DNA from 2 places in the Variovorax sp. V93 genome. Region 1 is predicted to be linked to the other one. Evidence: riboswitches for the same ligand, from Rfam matches in the RefSeq annotation. Region 1 holds a riboswitch; the other holds the start of a gene.
What was found. Region 1 has a riboswitch for glycine ahead of ACAM54_RS03520 (D-amino acid dehydrogenase). Riboswitches for the same ligand answer to the same signal wherever they lie in the genome.
Positions count from the first base shown of each region.

Region 2: linked by a shared signal. The riboswitch ahead of gcvT (glycine cleavage system aminomethyltransferase GcvT) and the one ahead of ACAM54_RS03520 (D-amino acid dehydrogenase) in region 1 are both predicted to bind glycine.

Region 1 covers NZ_AP028669.1:786,515-789,951, forward strand. Annotated here, with positions in the region: gene ACAM54_RS03515 (FIST C-terminal domain-containing protein) at 1-670, shown strand, start outside; gene ACAM54_RS03520 (D-amino acid dehydrogenase) at 689-1,990, opposite strand; glycine riboswitch at 2,082-2,188, opposite strand; glycine riboswitch at 2,228-2,321, opposite strand; gene rfbB (dTDP-glucose 4,6-dehydratase) at 2,416-3,437, shown strand, end outside.
Region 2 covers NZ_AP028669.1:3,397,383-3,400,819, forward strand. Annotated here, with positions in the region: gene ACAM54_RS16130 (TRAP transporter large permease) at 1-1,045, shown strand, start outside; gene ACAM54_RS16135 (hypothetical protein) at 1,195-1,743, shown strand; glycine riboswitch at 1,775-1,865, shown strand; glycine riboswitch at 1,878-1,993, shown strand; gene gcvT (glycine cleavage system aminomethyltransferase GcvT) at 2,039-3,217, shown strand; gene gcvH (glycine cleavage system protein GcvH) at 3,263-3,437, shown strand, end outside.

The DNA of each region.
Region 1 (3,437 bases):
CCAGGGCTGCCAGCCGCTGCGCTCGGGCGCCGGGCGCGAGCGCGAGATCACCGAAGCCGACGGCAACCTTCTGCTCAAGCTGGACGGCGAACCCGCGCTCGACGTGCTGCTGGACGACCTGCAGGTGTCGCTCGAGCGGCCGCAGGAGGCCATCGACGCCGTGCGCGCCACCCTGGTGGGCCTGGCCGACGCGGGCAGCGACGGCATCCGCCGCACCGGCGACCTGGGAGCCGACGTGCTGGTGCGCCACATCATCGGCCTGGACCCCACGCGCCGCGGCATCGCCATTGCCGACGTGGCGGAGGCCGGCATGCGCCTGACCTTCTGCCGCCGCAATGCGCAGGCCGCGCGCGCCGACCTGATGCGCATCTGCGCGGAAATCCGCGAGGAACTCGAGCCCGAGGAGCAGACGCTGGCCACCGCGCGCGCCGTCGCGGCCGGGGAGGCCGAAGCGGCGCCGCATCCGGCGCGCCGCATCGCGGGCGCCGTGTACGTGAGCTGCTCGGGGCGCGGCGGGCCGCATTTCGGCGCACCGGGCGCCGAGCTGCAGATCGTGCGGCACGCGCTGGGCGACGTGCCGCTGGTCGGCTTCTTCGCCGCGGGCGAAATCGCCCGCCACCATCTTTACGGCTACACCGGCGTGCTGACGGTGTTCACCAGCAAGGACTGAACCCAGCCCTGCCTGTGTTCAGGCCGGTTGCAGCACGCGCGCTGCCGGCGCAGGCAGGCCGGTGAACGCAAAGTCCACCTCGGGCGCGAGCCCGCTCACGATGCGCGCGATCGACTTGCCCGAACCGCAGGCGTGCGTCCAGCCGAGCGTGCCATGGCCGGTGTTCAGGTACAGGTTCGGCAGTTTCGTCTTGCCGATCAGCGGCACGTTGCTCGGCGTTGCGGGGCGCAGGCCGGTCCAGAACTGGGCCTGCGTGGTGTCGCCGGCGCCCGGAAAGAGCTCCTCGACGCGCCGCACGATCGCCTCGCAGCGCACGCGGTTCAGGTCGCGGTCGTAGCCGTTGAGCTCGGCCGTTCCGGCAATGCGCAGCCGGTCGCCCGAGGCCGAGGTGTAGCGCGAGAACACGAGCTTGAACTCGTCATCGGTCAGCGAAACCTGGTGGGCCCTGGAGGCGTCCTTCACCGGCAGCGTCACCGAATAGCCCTTGGCCGGATAGATCGGCAGCCGGATGCCCAGCGGCGCGGCAACGATCGGGCTCAGCGAACCCATCGCGAGCACGAAGGCGTCGCCGCGGATGCGCTGGAAGCGGCCTTCGCAGTCGGTGGCTTCGACATGGTCGATGCTGCCGCCGGCCTCGCGCAGCGCCGTGACCGTGTGGCTCATGAGGAACTTCACGCCCGCTGCGGCCGCGCGCTTCGCCAGCTCGCGCGCAAAAAGGTTCGCGTCGCCGGACTCGTCCTCCGCCGTGTAAGTGGCGCCGGCCAGCTTCGGGCGGATGTGGGCGAGGGCGGGCTCGATCTTCACGGCCTCGTCGGCCGAGATCACCCGCCGCTCGCAGCCGAGCGCGCGCATCTGTTCGGCCGGCTCCAGGGCGCCGTCGAACTCCTTCTGCGTCGTATAGAAGTGCAGGATGCCCTGCGTGCGCTGGTCGTAGTCCAGGCCGGTGTCGCGGCGCAGCTGCTGCAGCACGTCGCGGCTGTAGGTGCCCAGTCGCACGATCTGCTCGATGTTGTGCCGGGTGCGCGCCGGCGTGCATTCGCGCAGGAACTGCAGGCCCCAGAGCCACTGGCGCATGTCGGCGCGGATGCGAAAGAGCAGCGGCGCATCTTCCTTGCCCAGCCATTGCAGCACCTTGAGCGGAGCGCTCGGGTTGGCCCAGGGCTCGGCATGGCTGACCGAGATCTGCCCGCCGTTGGCAAAGCTGGTTTCGGCGGCCGGCGTGGCCTGCCGGTCGATCACGGTCACCTCGTGGCCGAGTTGCTGGAGGAAGTAAGCCGAAGTCACGCCGAGCAGGCCGGCGCCAAGAACGATCACGCGCATTTCAAGTACCTTTTGAAGATGGGCACTTGAACGGCGGACTTGGTGTGCTACTGATTCAATAGCGAGCAACCGGACGAACGCCGTCCAAGTCGCCGCTCCCCCTGTCCTTGGTACCTGAGAGATTCACCTGTTGCACCTTGCAACGGGTTTGCTCCTTCGGTGCATCGCGCGGGGCGATGGCTCTCCAGACGGCCTGTCAATTGATGCAGTACATGCCACGCAACTCTTTGAAAGAACTTCAAGGTTACGTTCGGCCGACCTGAGCGTTTATGGGAGTTTGCGCCTTCGGTGGAGTAGCAATAAGTACTACTCGCTCTCCTGCAATGAAACGATTGTAGGCGGAGGCCGCAAAGCCGCCAACCATGAATTTTGACAATTCGGAGCAATGGGATAATTGTCATCGATTCGAAACTTCGGGGAGACTCATGATCCTGGTAACCGGCGGCGCGGGCTTCATCGGCGCCAACTTCGTACTCGACTGGCTGGCGCAGGGCGACGAGCCTGTCGTGAATCTCGACAAACTGACCTACGCCGGCAATCTCGAGACGCTCGCGTCCCTCAAGGGCGACCCGCGGCACATCTTCGCGCAGGGCGACATCGGCGACAGCGCCCTGGTCGATCGCCTGCTGGCCGAGCACAAACCGCGGGCCATTGTGAACTTTGCCGCGGAATCACACGTCGACCGCTCCATCCACGGCCCCGAAGACTTCGTGCAGACCAACGTGCTCGGCACCTTCCGCCTGCTCGAGTCCGTGCGCGGCCACTGGAGCGCGCTGCCGGCCGAGCAGAAGGCCGCCTTCCGCTTCCTGCACGTGTCCACCGACGAGGTCTACGGCTCCCTCTCCAAGACCGACCCCGCCTTCACCGAAGACAACAAGTACGAGCCCAACAGCCCCTACTCGGCCAGCAAGGCCGCCAGCGACCACCTCGTGCGCGCCTGGCACCACACCTACGGCCTGCCGGTCGTCACCACCAACTGCTCCAACAACTACGGGCCCTTCCACTTCCCCGAGAAGCTCATCCCGCTGATGATCGTCAACGCCCTGGCCGGCAAGCCCCTGCCCGTGTACGGCGACGGCATGCAGGTGCGCGACTGGCTCTACGTGAAGGACCACTGCAGCGCCATCCGGCGCGTGCTCGAAGCCGGCAAGCTCGGCGAGACCTACAACGTCGGCGGCTGGAACGAGAAGCCCAACATCGAGATCGTCAACACCGTCTGCGCCCTGCTCGACGAACTGCGCCCGCGCGCCGACGGCAAGCCCTACAAGGCGCAGATCAGCTACGTCACCGATCGCCCGGGCCACGACCGGCGCTACGCCATCGACGCGCGCAAGCTCGAACGCGAGCTCGGCTGGAAGCCCGCCGAAACCTTCGACAGCGGCATCCGCAAGACCGTCGAGTGGTACCTTGCCAACGGCGAATGGGTGCGCAACGTGCAAAGCGGTGC
Region 2 (3,437 bases), 2.6 Mb from region 1:
GTTTGCCAAGAGCATCGTGGGCGGCGTGCAGGGCGGCCTGCCGATGACCTGCGTGCTCACCTGCATGATCTTCGCGGCGGTGTCGGGCTCGTCGGTGGCCACCACCTTCGCCATCGGCGCGATCCTGATCCCGGCGCTCATCAAGCACGGCTACCCCACCGCCTACGCGGCCGCGCTGCAGGCCACCAGCGCCGAACTGGGCGTGATCATCCCGCCCTCGATCCCGATGATCCTCTACGGCGTGAGCGCCGAGGTGTCCATCGGCGAGTTGTTCATCGCGGGTTTCGGCCCGGGCATTCTCATCAGCCTGGCCCTGATGCTGTTCGTCTGGATCTACTGCAAGTGGAAGGGCTGGGGCAAGAACGACGGCGACGGCCGCATGCCTTTCGGCAAGGCGCTGTGGCAGGCCGGCTGGGCGCTGCTGATGCCCGTCATCATCCTGGGCGGCATCTACGGCGGCATCTTCACGCCCACCGAAGCCTCGGCCGTGGCGGTGTTCTATGCGCTGGTGGTGGGCGTCGTGATCTACCGCGAGATCAAGCCCGCGGACCTGTACGTGATCCTGCGCAAGTCGGTGCTGTCGTCGGCGGTGATCATGTTCATCATCGCCAACGCGGGCCTGTTCGCGTTCCTGATCACGCGCGCGGGCGTGCCCGATGCCATCGGCCACTGGCTGCAGGAAGTGCTGAAGTCGCCCGCGATGTTCCTCCTGGGCGTGAACGCGGCGCTGTTCGTCATCGGCATGTTCATCGAGACCAGCGCGGCCATCATCGTGCTCGCGCCGATTCTCGCGCCGGTGGCGGTGCACTTCGGCATCGACCCGGTGCACTTCGGGCTCGTCATGGTGGTGAACCTTGCGCTCGGCATGATCACCCCGCCTTTCGGCGTGAACCTGTTCGCCGCCTGCACGGTGGCGCGCATCTCGCTCGACCGGATCGTGAAGTACCTGGTGCCCTTCGTGCTCGTGATCCTGGCCTGCCTGATGGTGATCACTTACGTGCCATGGATATCGCTGGCGCTGCGCGACCTGGTGTACGCCAAGTAGCGGAACGGCGCGAAAAACAAGGAAGAAACGGCAGCCTGTTCGCAGGCTGCTTTTTTTGTGCGGCGGCGCCGCTGTAAGGCAAACGTTTCACGAAGATGTCACCGCTTGCAACGATGCTGCAGCCCTCGATTCCCGAAAGCTGTGGCGCCATGTTTCCCACCAAGACCGACAAGGCACGCGACGAACTCCAGGGCCGCCAGCGCACGCTGAGCCAGCGCGAACGCGCCTTGCTGCTGATGGCCGACGGCCGGCGTTCGCTGACCGATTTCAGCCCGCTGTTCGCAAGCCGGACCGAAGCCGAGCAGGCGATCCAGGCGCTGATGCGCCAGGGCTACCTGCAGGACGCGCAGGCGGTGGCTGCCGCGGCAGCGCAGGCCGTGGCCCCGCCGCCCGCCCCGGTGCCCGCAGCCGACCCGATACGGCTCGCCACCTCGGCCGACAACTTCGACGGCAAGCGATCCCTGGCCACGACGCGCATGTTCCTGTTCGACATCTGCGAGCGCATGTTCGTGCGCCGCGACCCCAGGTTCGCGCTGCAGATGCGCGACGCCCTGCGCGAGGCGCGCGACCGCGGCGCGATGCTGAGCATTGCCGCGCTGATGCTCACCGAGGTCGAGAAAGCCGCGGGCGCCGAGCGGGCCGAATCGCTGCGCGAGCGCATCGACCGGCTGTTGCCGCCGGCCGAGACCGTGCACTGAGCCGCAGACCGGACGGCCGCGATCCACTACACTCCCATGGTCAGGAGAGAGCCCCGCCAGCCGGGGCCGCCGAAGGCGCAGGGGTTTCCCGAACGCTCAGGCAAAAGGACTGACACAGCGCTGGCGCATGCCGGCGTTTCCTTGCTGGAGAGAGGCTGTTGCTTGCATCAATGCGATGCACCAGCCCACCGAAGGAGCAAACCCCGATCGTGGGGCGAATCTCTCAGGTAAAGCGGACAGCAGGGGTGGCCCATGGCTCGCGCCATGGAATTCGTCTGCCCCTTTGGAGTGCCCCGTGGCCGCATCCTCCGACGCCTCTTCCGCCGAACAACTCCTGAAGACCCCGCTGTACGGCCTGCACGTGGAGCTCGGCGCCCGCATGGTGCCGTTTGCCGGCTATTCGATGCCGGTGCAGTACCCCGCCGGCCTCATGGCCGAGCACAGGCACACGCGCGATGCGGCCGGCCTGTTCGACATCTCGCACATGGGCCAGCTGCGCCTGGTCGGTCCGGACGCGGCGGCCGCCTTCGAAACCCTGATGCCGGTCGACGTGATCGACCTCGCCGCCGGCAAGCAGCGCTATGGCCTGCTGCTGAACGACGAGGGCGGCATCCTCGACGACCTGATGTTCTTCAACGAAGGCCACGGCTCGATCTTCGTGATCGTCAACGGCGCCTGCAAGGTGGCGGACATCGCCCACATCCAGCAGCAGATCGGCGCACGCTGCGAGGTGCAGCCCATGCCCGACCACGCGCTGCTCGCGCTGCAGGGGCCGCAGGCAGCCACGGTGCTGGCGCGGCTGTCGCCCGGCATCGAGCGCTTCGTGTTCATGACGGGCGGCGCGGTGCAGATCGGCGGCATTCCGGCCTTCGCCACGCGCAGCGGCTACACCGGCGAGGACGGCTTCGAGATCTCGGTGGCCGGCCAGAATGCAGAGGCGCTGGCCCGCCTGCTGCTGGCGCAGCCCGAGGTCAAGCCCATCGGCCTGGGCGCACGCAATTCGCTGCGGCTGGAAGCGGGGCTGTGCCTCTACGGCAACGACATCGACACCGCCACCACGCCGGTCGAGGCCTCGCTGAACTGGGCGATCCAGAAGGTGCGCCGCACGGGCGGCGCGCGCGAAGGCGGCTTCCCCGGCGCGGCCAAAGTCCTGGCCCAGCTCGCCGCCGCCACGGCCGGCGCCGCGGGCCACACCGACCATGACACGCTGAAGCGCAAGCGCGTCGGCCTCGTGGCGCTGGAACGCATTCCGGTGCGCGACGGCACCGTGCTGCAATCCTTCGAAGGCCACGACATCGGCTTTGTCACGAGCGGCCTGCTCGGCCCGACGGCCGACCGCCCGATTGCCATGGGCTACGTGGCCACCGCGTTTTCCGAGCCCGGCACGCGCGTTCAGGCCATCGTGCGCGGCAAGCCGGTGCCGATGGAAGTCTCGACCCTGCCTTTCGTGCCCACGCGCTACTACCGCGGCTAGGCGCTGCGCCCCAACCATCATTTTTTCCACGAGGAGTTTTCCACCATGAGCATCAAGTACACCAAGGACCATGAATGGGTCTCGGCCGAAGGCAGCGCAGCCACCGTCGGCATCACCGTGCATGCGCAGGACGCGCTCGGCGACGTGGTCTTTGTCGACCTGCCTGAAGTCGGCAAGACCTTTGCACAGGGCGAGGTTGCCGGTGTCGTCGAATCGGTCA